3 regions of the Roseovarius sp. Pro17 genome follow, and region 1 is predicted to be linked to each of the others. Evidence: riboswitches for the same ligand, from Rfam matches in the RefSeq annotation. Region 1 holds a riboswitch; each other region holds the start of a gene.

Region 1 (5,264 bases):
CAGGATAAAATCGCAGCCGGGCCGGGCATGCAAGGCGGATTTCCGCGCGCCTTGGCAATGGACGCCTCGGCGCGAAGCGGCCGCACACAGGAAGCCACTCACAGAAAAAGGAGCCTCGCGGCCCCTTTCCCCAATCTTCTCCCTGCCGGACTTGGCCGACTTAGTATTGACGCGGACGCTACGACACCTGAAAATCGTCGTCAACAGTCAAAATGTGTCGCGGTTGATCGTCCTAAATGCGCACGAATTTACCCGATGAAAAAGGGCCGCACCCGAAGGCGCGGCCAGTCTGACAGGGAGGAACTCATCCCGGCGCCAGGAGGACATATGCGCCGGAATGAAATTGATACTGGCACGAAACAGTTAAAAATGTATGTTCGCTCAGCACGCGGCGAGGCGTGCGCCATCTGTAGGGGACGAAGTGGTGAGCGACGGCATCTTTATCGGCGGCGGGGGCCCGGACTATTCGCAGCCCCAAAACCTCAGCCTGAAATACGCCAATCGGCACGGCCTGATCGCGGGCGCGACCGGAACAGGCAAGACCGTGACGCTTCAGATCCTCGCCGAAGGGTTTTCCGCCGCCGGCGTTCCGGTGTTCCTATCGGACGTCAAGGGCGACCTGTCGGGCCTTGCGCAAGCGGGCAGCGAGGGATTCAAGCTCCACGATGCCTTCGCCAGCCGCGCGGCCACGATTGGGCTGGACGACTATAGCTATGCGGCCTTTCCCGTTACCTTCTGGGATCTCTTCGGTGTTGCAGGCCATCCGGTACGCACCACTCTGGCCGAAATGGGGCCGCTCCTGCTGAGCCGCCTGATGGAGCTGAGCGAGGCGCAGGAAGGCATCATGAACATCGCCTTTCGCGTTGCGGACGAAGAGGGAATGCCGCTGCTGGATCTCAAGGATCTGCAATCTCTGCTAGTCTGGGTCGGCGAGAACCGTGATACCCTGTCGCTGCGCTATGGCAACGTGTCGATCCAGTCGGTCGGCGCGATCCAGCGCCAGTTGATGGTCTTGGAAAATCAGGGTGGCACGCAGCTGTTCGGCGAACCTGCACTGGACCTCGCGGACCTCATGCATGTCGGTGCGGACGGGCGCGGTCAGATCAACATCCTCGCTGCCGACAAGCTGATGGGCGCGCCGCGGCTCTATGCCACCTTCCTCTTATGGCTGCTAAGCGAGCTGTTCGAGACGCTTCCCGAAGTCGGCGATCCCGACAAGCCCAAGCTGGTCTTTTTCTTTGATGAGGCGCATCTTTTATTCGATGACGCGCCCAAGGCGCTGGTCGACAAGGTCGAGCAGGTCGCGCGCCTCATCCGCTCCAAGGGGGTCGGCGTCTATTTCATCACGCAAAACCCCGACGACGTCCCCGAGGATATCCTTGGCCAGTTGGGCAATCGGTTCCAGCACGCGCTGCGCGCCTTTACCGCGCGCGACCGCAAGGCGCTCAGCCGCGCGGCGGAAACCTATCGCCCGAATGAGAGGTTCTCGACTGTCGATGCCATCCGCGACGTCGGCGTTGGCGAGGCGGTGACCTCCATGCTGGAGGACAAGGGCGTGCCCGGCATCGTCGAGCGTAGTTTGATCCGCCCGCCATCCTCGAAACTAGGGCCGATAGATGATGCCGCCCGCCGCGCCGCCATGCAGGCCTCGCCGGTGGCGGGCAAATACGACACGCTGATCGACCGCAAATCAGCCTATGAGATCCTCAAGGGCCGCTCGGATCAGGCCGCTGCCGAAGCCGCCCGCGCCGAAGAAGCCGCAGAAGAGCAATCCGTCGCCGAGCGTGAATTTAACGCAGGCCGCCGCTATTCCGGCGCACGGGTCGAGCGTTCGACCGCGCAGCCGCGCAAGGGGACCGCGGGCAGCTTTGGCGAGGCGATCACTGGCGCGGTTCTCAAGGAGTTGAAAGGCACGACCGGACGACACATCGTGCGCGGCATCCTTGGCGGTCTGTTCAAGGGCCGCTAGCCGCATCGGTCGCAACTGGCACTGGCAAAATCTGCGCCATGTGGCTAACCTGTCGTCAAGCAGAAAACAAAAAGGGGCGGCCACAATGGCAAGCAGCAAATCGACAGGCGACAAGACGAAAACCAAAGGCCAGAAGCCCAGCCGCGCCAGCGCCATGCCACCCAAGCCACCCGCGCCGCCGCGCGCGCAGGGCGGCCCGACGACGCTGGTGCCGAAACCGCCGCTGGTGGGCGGCCATCACGCCAATAACCCTGAAAAGCGCGGTAGCGCAGGAGGTCTGGGCGCAGGTCCGCAGGATTCTGGCGCAACGGATGCGGTGCTTGCAGACGACGACGGCAATATCCCCCTCAAAAAGCAGGAGTTGATAGCGCAGGTTGTCGCACGCTCGGACGTGGCGAAAAAGCACGCCAAACCGGTGATCGAAGCGATGCTTGCCGTGCTGGGCGATGCCCTGTCCGAAGGTCGCGATCTGAACCTGCAACCCATGGGCAAAATCAAGCGTAAACGCATCAAGGACACCGATAAAGCGCGCATCATCGTCGCGAATATCCGCCAATCCAAGGCCGCTGGTGCGGGCTCTGCCACAGGCGCCCCGCCGTTGCCCGGCAGCACGCCCGGCAGCATGATCGCACCAGCCAAAGAAGCGGTTGCAGACAGCGAAGAGTGACGCTAAAAAATGGCCCAAGGGTGATTAGCTCAGTGGTAGAGCGCTTCGTTCACATCGAAGATGTCAGGAGTTCAAATCTCTTATCACCCACCATTTTCCAACTATTTGCAACGGCCTAATCTATGCCCAAAGCACATGTTCCGAACTGGCCAGACATCTGGTTTCTGCGTCATGGCCAGACTGAATGGAACCTTGCCGGGCGCATTCAGGGTCGGCTGGATTCGCCTCTGACCGCGCTGGGGCGCGCGCAGGCCAATAGCCAGGCGGCACTGATCGCAGACATTGCTGCGCGCGTCGCGACGGGGCCGGGCAACATCTATGTCTCTCCCCTCGGGCGCGCGCGCGAGACTGCCGCGCTGGCGTTGCCAGAATATGATGCGGTCATCGATCCGCGCCTTGCCGAGATCGACACGGGCGCTTGGGAGGGGTTGGCGAAGGCGGACCTGCCGCAAGGTTCCAGTGATCTGCTGACCTACGCCGCAGCCCCCGACGGCGAAGGGCTGGAGGAGCTGATCGGGCGGGTGCGCGGCTTTGCAGAAGAGCTTGCCGGACCCAGCATCATCGTTGCGCATGGCCTTTGGGGGCAGGTCCTGCGCGGTCTGGCCAAGGGCCTGCCGCAGCAGAACATGGGCGCGCAGGATAATCGTCAAGGCTGCGTCTATCACCTGAGCAATGGGAGCGAGGACGTGCTAGGAAATTTTACCGGATAACCGGATAATCTCAGCGTAATCAAAGGCTTGCGGTGCGATCCAGATTATCCACCCGCCACGCGCTGTTCACCGCCTCTTGCCAGTGCGCGACAATGGCGTTAGAGCGGCGGCGAGGGTGATTAGCTCAGTTGGTAGAGCGCTTCGTTTACACCGAAGATGTCGGGAGTTCGAGTCTCTCATCACCCACCATAATTACCGGCCTTTTCAAAGTATTGCGATGTGCTCTTGATATGAGTTCTGTCGCCTTGCACGCGGCATCCCCCACCAAACCTCCATCATGAATTTAGCGCATCGGGATTTTCCCTCTTTCCCGCATGCCGCACCTGCGCTAGTCAGGCGTTACTTCGGTCCGGGCGCTCACACGTCTGGATAATAGGGAACGCGGTGAGGTGCCTTGCACCAACTCCGTGACTGCCCCCGCAACTGTAGGCGGTGAGCGAAGCCGGATACACGTCACTGCCGCAACGCGCGGCGGGAAGGCCCGGCCCAGCGTTGACCCGCAAGTCAGGAGACCTGCCGAGGTGTTCACCCTGTCCGGACGCGGGGAGCGTCACGGTCAACGGATTCTTCCGGTGTGGTGGCATTCTCGCCGCCTGCGGAAGGGTCAAAACGTCTCTTTCGCATGCATATCCAACACCTGCATCGCCCGCATCGGGCGAGTCCGGAGACGCATATGAAACGTGTTTTACTGACCACCACCATCCTCACCGGCGCGCTCAGCGCCACCGCCGCCACAGCACAGCAAACCTACGACCTCGGCACGATCGTGCTGTCGTCCAGCCTCAGCCCGGTCGAGAGGGGCCGCACCGGCGCCACTGTCGAAGTGCTGGAGGGCGAGCAAGCAGGCGGCAACGACACCTCCGTCATCAACCGCCTCGATCGTCTGCCCGGTGTTAGTTCTACGTCCAATGGCGGCCTCGGCAACTTGGGTACGATCCAGATTCGCGGCCTGCCGGCGCGCTATGTAGGCGTGCGGATCAACGGAATCGACGTGGCCGATCCGTCGAACACGCAAAACCAGTTTAACTTTGGCGGTCTTACCGCTTCGGGGATTGGCCGGATCGAAGTTCTGAAAGGGTCACAATCGGCGCTCTATGGGTCCGAGGCAATTGCTGGTGTCGTCGATATCACGACGTATCGCCCTGAAAAACTGGGGTTCTCGGGACAGGCTCAAGCCGAGGGTGGCAGTTTTGGCACTTATTCCGGGACGCTCAGCGGCGGCTATCGCTCTGAACGCGGCTATATCGCGCTGAGCTATGGCCACGTCCAGACCGACGGCATTTCGGCGCAGGCGTTCAACACGGAGAAGGACGGTTTCGAGCAGACCACCGTCGACATGACCGGTGAATATGACGTCACCGAAACGCTGACCATCGGCGGCGCGTTACACTACCGCGACGGTGAAATTGACATCGACCGTAGTCGGTTCACCAATGATGCCAGTGGCATCAACTATTATACCGAGCAGGGCGCGCGCATTTTTGCCACGCTACAATCTGGCGCGGTGACGCATACGCTGAGCTACAGCTATTTCGATATTGACCGTGACGATCCAACCGGTTTCACCACCACCTTCACCGGCGAGCGGCACAACATCGCCTATCTCGGCAGTGCCGAGTTGGGTGGGCGCACAGTGCTAAACTTCGGCATTGATCATACCGAAGAAAAATTCACCTCTGGCCCCGCGCGTGGATCCGAGGATGACACCGCCCTTCAGGCCGAACTGCTAGTGGCTGCGAGCGACCGGGTCGATATCTCGGCCGCGCTGCGCTACGACGACGATTCCAGTTTTGGCGGCAAGACGACGGGCCGTCTAGCTGCGGTCTGGCGTCCGGTCGAAGATATCGCATTCCGCGCGGTGATCGGCACCGGCTATCGTGCGCCATCGCTTTACGAGCGGTTCGGCCCCTTCGGCCTT
Region 2 (5,264 bases), 1.8 Mb from region 1:
CGCTTTGACCGTCTTGAAAGATGCCTGCTTTTTGGGAAGCTGCAGTGCAGCGTCAGAGAAATTGGCGCACCGGGGGGCGTGGGCCGAAAGCGATTATAATCAACGCATCAACGATCAGTTTACATCAACGCCACATCAACCTGCGACTGCGCGTTTCAGACTGATTTTGCGGCTGAATGCATGTGAATGTTTTTGATTGCGGAGCGAATAAACTTGTCGAAACAAACGCATATCGCATAAGTGGCTGTTATCGTTAAGCTATTGGAATCGCGGGTATTTCGGCTCATAACCTGAAGGTCGTAGGTTCAAATCCTACTCCCGCAACCAAATTACTACACGATATCAAATGCTTAAAGCCCGACCTAATCAGTCGGGCTTTTGCTTGTGCGGTTTACATCAACGCCACATCAACACCGGACCAGAAAAACCGCACCAGCGTGCATAAGCGGGCAGCGACAGGCCACCGCGTGCAAAAAAACGCGACTTGTGGTTTGCTGGAACCGATTACCGCCATATAACGCTTACCGATTTGCAACCGGCCCTGCGAAAAAAACCGTGGCAGCATCGCGCCATGATCTCCTTCCGCCTCACTTCCGATAACCATCCCGACACGCGCGGTGCGTCACGCGGCTGGCCGGGTAGCGTTTCGGACTGGCTTGACCAGTGCTGGATGACCCGGTGACCCTGACGCGGTACTCTTCGGCCATGGCGTGCGATGATGCAGTGTGGCGTTATCAGATGCGTGGAATTTCCCGCGGCCGATTGAAGACGCAACCTTGTGAAACAAATCGGGCCTATCTCTAGGCGGTCCCGCCGCATATTACTTTACGGGGGTTATATCCGACCTGTCCGTCCAGATCATCCGCAAGCCCGTGCCTGGTCCCGCGTCACGGCGTAATCCGCCAGCCAGTCGATCATCATCGCGCCCTCAGGTGACGCTTCAATCTCGTCGGCCATCCCTGACTGTTCGGCTCGGCTGTACTCCATCAATGGCGGGCGGACGCTCTGGCGAACATCAGAACCACTGTGCAGGCGCCGAGCGAGAGCATCGCGGTCCCGAGGGCGGCAGCTGGCGGCGTCCACACACGTCCCGTCTGACTGTTGTTGACACTTATTCCGCCGCCCAGTCCCACGGCATGAGGTCGTCGCGGCGGGGCATCTTGTGATCTGCGACGCGGTCGAGCACTCAGTGAAGACAAACCTCTGGGTCGACGCTGTTCATGCGCGCGGTTTCGATAAGCGTGTAGGCGATGGCTGCGACTTTACCGCCGTCCTTTTGCCCCATGAAGAGATAATTCTTGCGACCGAAGGTTGGCAAGCGGCACGCCGCCTTCGGCCTGCCGTAGCATCGAGATGACCTGCGCGGTCGTGTTTCTGCTCGTTTTCAATCAGTATCTCCTCATGCGTCTTGCCAAACAAGTTTTGCTAATGAAGCACCTTACTTCCGGGAAGATTGCACACCTTACCACCGGAAATTCCTTGTGAAACAGTCTGGCTTCGCGACACAGCGAAAATCGTATTGCCTATGCGAAACCAAACTGGTTATATGAGCAGGCTTGGTGTTCCGAAAAGCGCAGAAATGTGTGGAACCTAACAGGGAATTCAGTAAGGGCAGCCGCCCGAAGCTGGAGCCGCCCCCGCGACTGTAAGCGGTGAGCTGTTGCCCCTCATGCCACTTGCCAAACCCGACGACGGGTGCGGTGGGGAAGGCGGGCAAACAGCCACGACCCGCGAGCCAGGAGACCTGCCAAGCACGATTGAAACGCGATGCCGTCGGGTGGACGGTAAGGAGAGCTACAATGACTACACTGACCCAAGTTCAGGGCCAATCCCATGGCAAGTTGCGCGCTGATATATTGCCCGCGCTTTTCGCGGCAGTTCTGGGACTGGCGATTATTACCCTGACAGGCCACGTTCAGGCCTCGGCGTTGCATGACGCCGCCCACGATGTGCGTCACGCCACCGGCTTTCCCTGCCACTAACGGATGTTCTCTAAATTTTTGACCAGCGCGTTGTTCGCTGGTGCTGTAGCTGGCTTGATTGCCGGTCTGCTACAGTTGGCATTCGTGCAGCCTGTTTTGCTGCATGCGGAGCTTTATGAGCGTGGAGAACTGTTGCATTTCGGGGCCGATCCGGTCACCGCGCATCCGGTGTTGCCGGGGTTTGATGCGGTTCGTGACGGGCTGAGCGTGATCTTCACGATGCTGACCTATACGGGCTATGGCTTGCTCCTGCTGGCGATGATGTCAGTGGCCGAGGGGCGCGGCGCGCAGATAGATGGGCGCATGGGGATGATCTGGGGCATTGCGGGCTTCGTCACATTCCACCTTGCCCCGGCCTTTACGCTTGCGCCCGAGGTTCCGGGCGTGGCGGCGGCAGAGGTGGGTGCGAGGCAGGTCTGGTGGTTTGCCACGGTCGTGTCGGCGGGGGTGGCGCTGTGGCTGCTTGCGTTTGCGCGCAATTGGGCGCTTCGGGGTCTGGCCGTGGTCTTGCTGGCAGCACCTCATTTGATCGGCGCGCCAGAGCCGGACAGCTTTAGTGGTACAGTGCCACCAGAAATCGCTGCCCTCTTCGCGGCGCGGGCCTTGGGCGTCGGTTTGGCCGCGTGGGTGTTGCTGGGCGCCTTCGCCGGTTATTTTTGGCGGCGGGAGGAGGCGCACGACACAGCGAGAGTCGGCGCATGAACAGGGCGCTTGGTCTTTTCGCCATCGGACTGGTGTTCGGTGGCGGAATAGGCTTCACGCTTGCTGCGGGCAGTGGGGTCACTTTTGATGGGCACGATCACGGTTATGCTGCTGTGCATGGCGGCATGACTAAGGGCCACAGCGGCAGCGCGCATGATATCGCGCACACCACTGCGCTTGAGGTGCCCGCACTCGATGCGCCCGAAATTGCAATTGAGCTGACCCGCGATCCGATCGAGGGCTACAACCTTCAGGTTCATACCGGAAACTTCACCTTCACGCCCCGGGCCGTCGGCCTGGTGGATGTGCCGGGCGAGGGGCATGCGCATGTTTATGTCAACGGTGAAAAGCTGGGCCGTCTTTATGGCGCATGGATGCATCTTCCACGTCTGCCGCAAGGCGAGGTGATCGTTTTAGTCACGCTGAACAGTAACACCCACGGCCCGCTTGCCGTGGACGGGACGCCAATTGCCGCCATCACGACGCTTTTCGTTGAGGAGTGACCGTTGCGTCAGCGAATACCGGAAGCCCGCCATGCGCCTTTTGATCTCCAGAAAGGAGACCCGCCAATGACCGCTACCTTGCATGTCTGCATGACTTGCCGCGCTGGCGAGGTGCCACAGGACGATGCGCCACGCCCCGGCGCATTGCTGCACGCAGCCTTGACCGAGGCAGGTGCGCCGGAAGGGGTGCAGATCGTGCCGGTTGAATGCCTGTCGGCCTGTTCACAAGGGGCGACTGTTGCACTGTCGTCGCCCGGAAAATGGACCTACGTCTATGGACGGCTGAGCCGTGCCGACAGTGTCGAAATCCTTGCAGGTGCCGCCGCTTATGCCGCCTCCGCCGATGGCCTTGTGCCGTGGCGTGAACGCCCCGTGATTTTCCGCAAGCAAAGCCTTGCCCGTATTCCCCCGATGGAGGCCCCCAAATGACCGACCTTGCCAAAATCCCCGTGACCGTGATCACCGGCTTTCTCGGCTCGGGCAAAACTACGCTGATCCGCCACCTGATGACCCATTCAAAGGGGCGTCGCTTGGCTGTGCTGGTCAACGAATTCGGCACCGTCGGCGTCGACGGCGACATTTTGACATCCTGTGCGGATGAGGATTGCCCTGCGGAAAACATTGTGGAACTGGCCAACGGCTGCATTTGCTGCACCGTAGCCGACGATTTCATTCCCACAATCGAGGCGCTGATGGCGATGCCGGTGCGTCCCGACCATATTCTGATCGAAACCTCGGGGCTGGCTCTGCCAAAACCCTTGCTCAAGGCCTTTGACTGGCCGGCGATCCGCTCGAAGATCACCGTGGATGGCGTGATCGCGCTGGCTGATGCCGAAGCGGTTGCCGCCGGCCGGTTTGCTTCTGATGTCGCAGCAGTGGATGCGCAGCGTCTGGCGGATGACAGCATCGACCATGACACGCCGCTGTCAGAGGTTTTCGAGGATCAGATTTCCTGTGCCGACATCCTCTTGCTGTCCAAGGCCGACCTTGCCGGACCAGACGGCCTTGCAGCAGCGCGCAAGCTGATCGAGGCGCAGAGCCCGCGCAAGATACCCATCCTTGAGATGAGCGAGGGTGTGATTGATCCCAACGTGATTCTTGGCCTGAACGCTGCCGCCGAAGACGATATTGCCGCGCGACCATCGCACCATGACGGTGCGGACGACCACGAGCACGAGGATTTCGAAACTGTCGTCGTCCCGATGCCGGAAGTGGATGATGTCGATGCATTGATTACCGCGATCGAGCGTCTGGCGAACGAGCAGCACATCCTGCGGGTCAAGGGCTATGTCGCCGTGATGGGCAAGCCGATGCGCCTTTTGGTGCAGGCCGTGGGGGCGCGCGTTCGCCACCAGTTTGACCGCCCCTGGGGCGCCGGCCAGCGCGCCGGGCATCTGGTCGTCATCGGCGAGCACGACCACATCGACGCTGCCCGGATCCACCAGACACTAGGGGCCTGAACCATGCACATCGTTTTCCGTGAAAGTCATGGGCTGGAGGATACGGATGCACCGTATGATCCCGGCCAGACGCCAGCGGATCTCGTCGTGCTGTCCTTTTCCGACAGTGATCTTGGCGCCTTTGCTGCGGGTTGGCATCGGGGGGGCGGGCCGAAGGGTGATCTGCCGACCTTGCGCCTGTGCAACCTTGTGGCCCTGCGCCATCCCGCGTCCGTTGATAATTATGTCGAGGCGACGCTGACAGGGGCGAAAGGTATTCTGATCCGACTGATCGGGGGCGAGAATTACTGGCCTTATGGCATCATGCAGGTTCAGGACTTTGCGCGCCGCCATAACATCGCCCTTGCGATCCTGCCCGCCGATGGGCGCGAAGATCCCGGCCTTGATGCCCATTCGACGCTTCCGGTCTCGACGCTGCGGCGGCTGTCACATCTATGCGACACTGGCGGACCCGTCGCCGCACAGGCGGCTTTGGCGCAACTTGCGCTGGCCGCAGGGTTTTACGCGGCTCCGGTTCTGGGTGCGAAATCCGTGCCAGATTGTGGCTATTACGATCCTGTCAAAGGGGTGATCCCCATCGTCAATGCGGGCAAAGACGTGGTCGCCGTGACCTTCTA
Region 3 (5,264 bases), 340 kb from region 1:
CTGCACCCAATGGATCAATCAGGCCCGCCTTGGCGCTGGTCCCTTCGATGACGGTGGCGACAAACGCCGGGTTGAACTCTGGCTCGGAAAAGACGCAGGCGACATTCAGATCATGCATCGTTTGGCGAACCTCTTCGATCCGCGCAGGACCAGGGTCGGATGCGTCGCCAGCCGCGATAGCAGCGGCCGCGCTCAGACCAAAACGGCTCTCGAAATAATGATAGGCATCGTGAAAGACAACGAATTGCAGGGCCTTCGCCGGGGCAAGGATTTCGCCGATCTCAGCCTCTGCCGCCGCAATCCTCAACTGACTTGCCTTAGCATTTGCTGCGTAGGTCTCGGCGTTTTCAGGATCAATGCGGCCGAGTTCATCCGCGATTACGCCCAGCCAGACGCTGGCGTTCTGCGGATCGAGCCATGCGTGCGGATCGTATTGCGCGCTCTCTTGATCCCCACGCCCGCTCTCATGCTCATGCTCATGATCATCTGCCGCAAACTGTACGCCAGTGCGAAATTCCAGCAGCGTAGTTCCCCGTGCGTCCAGCAGTGCAGTCACAGGGGCCTGCGGGGCCAGATTGGCTATCGCGCCCCCCAACCACGGCGTCAGCTGAGGCCCAATCCAAAAAACCACATCTGCCTCTTGCAGAATGCGTGCCTCGGATGGTCGCATGGCGTAGCCGTGGGGCGACGCGCCGGGCCGCACCACCTGCCCCGGCGCCCCCAACCCCTCCATCACCTGCGCGACCAGCGAGTGGACCGGCGCGATGTCGGTGGCGACATTCGGCACGTCCGCCTTGGCCGAGGCGACGCATGTCGATGACAGCAGAATGGCGGCAAGAATAACGTCGCGGATGGACATGATTGCCTCATGTGATTATATAACATTACAACATCCCACTACATGATATACTATAACATCTCAAGCCGAAATCCGAGGTTGCCTCCCATGCCGATCAGAGCGTTCAACACACATGATCACCAAGGCTGCATCAAAGCGGGCCTCGCCGCAGCCGAGCGTCATTGCGCCGAAAACGGTCTGCATTTCACTCCGGTCCGTCGCCGAGTATTGGAGATTCTGCTGAGCGAACATAAGGCCCAAGGTGCCTACGACATCCTGAATGTGTTAAGCGCCGAGGGGCTGGGATCGCAGCCGCCCGTCGCCTATCGCGCGCTCGATTTTCTGGTCACGCATGGCTTTGCTCACAGGATCGAGCGGTTAAATGCGTTCATCGCCTGCTCGCATGCCGAGGGGCAGCATGCGCCCGCCTTCCTGATCTGCCGCACCTGCAAGCGCGTCGTCGAAGCCGAAACCGATCCCAACGCAAGCGAACTGGCGCGCGCGGCGCGGCGCGCCGGTTTCGTCATTGAGCGCACAGTGCGCGAGGCCGAGGGGCTCTGTCCCGGCTGCATTGAAGGGCCGGCTACCTCAGGCGAGGCGTCCGCGTGACGGTTCCGCTGATTGAGGCCCGTGGCCTGAGCGTTCGGTATGGTGGCACCACCGTGTTGGAAAATGTCGATTTTAGCATCGCACCGGGCGAAATCGTGACCATCGTCGGCCCGAATGGATCGGGCAAATCGACGCTGCTGCGCGCGCTGTTGGGTGGCGCGCGCCCCAATGCGGGACAGATAACCCGCCGGGCGGATCTGCGTCTTGGGTATGTGCCACAGCGGCTGGTGCTGGACGCCGCGCTACCGATCACCGTGGCGCGCTTTCTGGGTTTGCCCCGACGTGTGACGCGCACTGAGGCCCGCGAGGCGCTGGAGCGCGCAGGCGTGCCCGATATTGGCGACCGCCCAATGGCGGATCTGTCGGGCGGTCAGTTTCAGCGCGTGTTACTGGCGCGTGCGCTGCTGGGGCGGCCTAATCTTTTGATGCTCGACGAAGGCGCGGCAGGGCTGGATCAGCCCGGTGCCGCCTCATTTTATCGCCGGATCGAGGATGTGCGCCGCGAGACCGGCTGCGCCGTGCTGATGGTCAGCCACGATTTGCACGTGGTGATGAGCGCGTCTGACCGCGTGATCTGCCTCAACGGTCATATCTGCTGCGAAGGCACGCCCGAAGTGGTGGCCGAGGCGCCCGTCTATCGCGCCCTCTTTGGCGAGGGCACGCAAGGCGCGCTGGCCCTATATCGCCACCATCACGACCACGTCCATGGCGACGATTGCGGGCATGATCACAACAACGATAAAGCCGAGACACGCCAATGATCCTCGACGATTTCATGACACGCGCCGCATTGGCCGGGATCGGCACGGCGTTGGCCGCCGCGCCGCTGGGCTGTTTTGTGGTGTGGCGACGCATGGCCTATTTTGGCGATGCGACCGCCCATGCCGCGATCCTCGGCGTCGCGTTGTCGCTGGCGCTGTCGCTGCCGATATTTGTCGGGGCGCTGGTGGTGGCGCTGGCGATGGCAACGCTGGTCACGGCCCTGTCGGCACGCGGACGGGCGATGGACACGGTGCTGGGCGTTCTGGCGCATTCGGCGCTGGCCTTTGGGCTGGTGGGCGTGTCGTTTCTGGACGGGGTGCGCATTGACGTCATGGCATTTCTCTTTGGCGATATCCTGTCGGTGTCGCGCGGCGATTTGGGCGTGATTTGGGGCGGCGCGGCGCTGGTGCTGGCCCTCGTCGGCTGGCGTTGGTCGGCGCTGCTGACCGCCACCCTTGATCCCGACCTCGCCCGCGCCGCCGGGATCGACCCAAAGCGCGAAGAACTCATCCTTACGGTCGCTCTCGCCATAGTGGTCGCCGTGGCGATCAAAGTGGTCGGCGCGCTGCTGATCACGGCGTTGTTGATCATTCCCGCCGCGACCGCCCGCCCGTTTTCGCGCACGCCCGAGGGCATGGCTGTAGCGGCAACCATCCTCGCAATGGTGGCGGCGTGGGCCGGGTTGCGTGCGTCCTATTCATTGGACACGCCGACCGGCCCGACCATCGTCTGCGTCAGCGCGGTGATGTTCGCTCTCTCAAACATCGCGGCCCGCATTCAGCGCGGATAACCCAATCAGTGAAATCGGGCGGCACGACCCCGGCGCGCGGGGCGTGCCACATGCGCCGTGGCCTGATGCAGGAACTGAACGAAGGCCTGCGCCGCTGCGCTTTCTGCCTGAGATGGGGCATCGGCCAATGCCTGCCGCGCCGCTTCGGGCGTCGCAGCGCCCGGCAATGTGAATGCCCATTCGAGAAAGCCCATGCGCCCTGCGGCGTCGGCATCGGGGCCTGTCGCATCGCTACGTTCCAGCCCGCTGAGGATCTGTGTCACGTTCATCTTCTGTCTTCTCCTCGGCCGCACCCCGGGCCGGATGGGGCAGAGGAATGCGCAAGGGCCGTAGCAGGGATCGCCGCCGACAGCGCCCGCACCGCCCCCCGCGGTTTGACGTCTATCCAAGGCTGGTTTCCGGACTTGAGGGGCCGGGCCTGTTCGGCCCATGATCCGGCATCCTTCCCAGACCATTTGGCCCAGTGGCGTTGTGCCGTCTCGCCCACCCTTACCGTTGCGGGGGCAGTGCCGGAATTTCACCGGCTTCCCAATTCTCCGCGTCGAGATGCGGCACCTTGGATCTCTACTGTGACGGATTCGAAATTCGCGCACAACGATTCATCGCAGGCGTATCGTCAAAAGAAATTTCTAGCCTCCGGCGGGGATATTTCTAGCCAGAAAATTCATGGCGCAATCCCTAAAACGGCACGTCGTCCGGGCTGGTGACAAAGCGCGCGACGACCTTTTTGGTGCCGGCCTTGTCAAAGGCGATTTCCAGCTTATCACCTTCGATTCCGATGATTTCGCCATAGCCGAACTTCTGGTGGAACACCCGGTCGCCCACAGTATGGGACGAGGTGGCAGCCATGTCGATCACGGGCGATGTCGATTCGCGCGGCTGGACAGTTGGGCGCTGGCTGGCGCGCGATTGCATGCGTTTCCAACCGGGGGAGTTGTAGACGTTCGCGTCAGCCACTTTGGCATCAATGCTGTTCTGCAAGTCGCCGCCCGTTCCCGCCGCGCCATATCCGCCGCCATAAAGGCCCGGCGGCGTCAGCACATCAACGTGATCCTCGGGCAGTTCGTCGATAAAGCGGGACGGCAGCGACGATTGCCACTGGCCGAAAACGCGGCGGTTGCCAGCAAAAGAGATCGTGCAAACCTCTTCGGCGCGGGTGATGCCGACATAGGCAAGGCGGCGTTCCTCTTCGACGCCCTTGAGGCCGCTCTCGTCCATTGAGCGTTGCGAGGGGAACAGACCATCCTCCCATCCCGGCAGGAACACGGCGGGAAATTCCAGACCCTTGGAGGCATGGAGCGTCATGATGCTGACTTTCTCGCCCTCATTGTCGCTCTCGTTGTCCATGATGAGGCTGACATGTTCGAGAAACCCGGTGAGGTTTTCGAAGTTTTCAAGCGCTTTGACCAGTTCCTTGAGGTTCTCCAACCGCCCCGGCGCCTCAGGGGTCTTGTCGTTTTGCCACATCTCGGTGTAGCCGGATTCGTCTAGGATGATTCCGGCCAGTTCTATATGGCTGACCCCGGCGTCACCTGTCATTCGTCCCCAGCGGGCAAGGCCGTCCAGCAGCGTCGCAAGCTCCTTGGCCCCCTTGCCGCCAAGGCCCTTTTCCTCCAGCAGGATACGCGCGCCCTCGATCAGCGGCACGCCGTTTTCGCGCGCAATCACCTGGATTTTCTGTTGCGCCTTGTCGCCCAGCCCGCGCTTGGGCGTGTTCACGATCCGCTCGAACGCCAGATCGTCGCTGGGGCTGGTGACGCAGCGGAAATAAGCCATGGCATCGCGGATCTCGAGCCGCTCGTAGAAACGTGGGCCACCGATGACGCGGTATGGCAGGCCGATGGTCAGGAAACGGTCCTCGAAGGCGCGCATCTGGTGCGAGGCACGCACGAGGATGACGATTTCTTCATGGCTAAAATAATGAAACGCAGGATCAAGAGGTTCATTGTTGTTGATGCGATCTGATAGATCTAACATCAACTTGCGGGTCTTATATTCACGTAAAGGACTATTTTGCAGTCGAAACCTCTCGTAGAGTTCGTCAGGTGTTTTTACACCTCCTAGCGCATCCTTTTTTGCCAGTCGTTCAAACTCTTGGGTAATTGTTTTTGAACGCGGGTTCCGTCTGTGAATGGCAAAGCTCGAACTTCCATCAATCATCGCCTCGATTTCCTCGCCGATCCATCGTGCCTCTTCGTCGCCGTCCCAATGACCGATCAGGCGAACTTTTTCGCCCTCCTCTACATCGGTCCACAGCTCCTTGCC

Evidence for each region. Region 1 has a riboswitch for cobalamin ahead of U3654_RS07585 (TonB-dependent receptor plug domain-containing protein). Riboswitches for the same ligand answer to the same signal wherever they lie in the genome.
Region 2: linked by a shared signal. The riboswitch ahead of U3654_RS16050 (CbtB domain-containing protein) and the one ahead of U3654_RS07585 (TonB-dependent receptor plug domain-containing protein) in region 1 are both predicted to bind cobalamin.
Region 3: linked by a shared signal. The riboswitch ahead of U3654_RS05915 (hypothetical protein) and the one ahead of U3654_RS07585 (TonB-dependent receptor plug domain-containing protein) in region 1 are both predicted to bind cobalamin.

Annotation. Positions count from the first base shown of each region.
Region 1 is NZ_CP141179.1:1,556,748-1,562,011, forward strand. It holds gene U3654_RS07560 (helicase HerA-like domain-containing protein) at 425-1,969, shown strand; gene U3654_RS07565 (HU family DNA-binding protein) at 2,055-2,636, shown strand; tRNA gene U3654_RS07570 (tRNA-Val) at 2,655-2,729, shown strand; gene U3654_RS07575 (histidine phosphatase family protein) at 2,759-3,346, shown strand; tRNA gene U3654_RS07580 (tRNA-Val) at 3,460-3,535, shown strand; cobalamin riboswitch at 3,675-3,882, shown strand; gene U3654_RS07585 (TonB-dependent receptor plug domain-containing protein) at 4,020-5,264, shown strand, end outside.
Region 2 is NZ_CP141179.1:3,322,284-3,327,547, reverse strand. It holds gene U3654_RS16060 (hypothetical protein) at 1-8, shown strand, start outside; partial or broken gene U3654_RS16055 (transposase domain-containing protein) at 1,112-1,312, opposite strand; cobalamin riboswitch at 1,541-1,767, shown strand; gene U3654_RS16050 (CbtB domain-containing protein) at 1,800-1,982, shown strand; gene U3654_RS16045 (CbtA family protein) at 1,986-2,684, shown strand; gene U3654_RS16040 (hypothetical protein) at 2,681-3,187, shown strand; gene U3654_RS16035 (DUF1636 family protein) at 3,254-3,616, shown strand; gene cobW (cobalamin biosynthesis protein CobW) at 3,613-4,647, shown strand; gene cobN (cobaltochelatase subunit CobN) at 4,651-5,264, shown strand, end outside.
Region 3 is NZ_CP141179.1:1,217,985-1,223,248, reverse strand. It holds gene U3654_RS05935 (zinc ABC transporter substrate-binding protein) at 1-859, opposite strand, end outside; gene U3654_RS05930 (transcriptional repressor) at 947-1,447, shown strand; gene U3654_RS05925 (metal ABC transporter ATP-binding protein) at 1,444-2,208, shown strand; gene U3654_RS05920 (metal ABC transporter permease) at 2,205-2,999, shown strand; gene U3654_RS05915 (hypothetical protein) at 3,005-3,268, opposite strand; cobalamin riboswitch at 3,371-3,573, opposite strand; gene U3654_RS05910 (ATP-dependent helicase) at 3,678-5,264, opposite strand, start outside.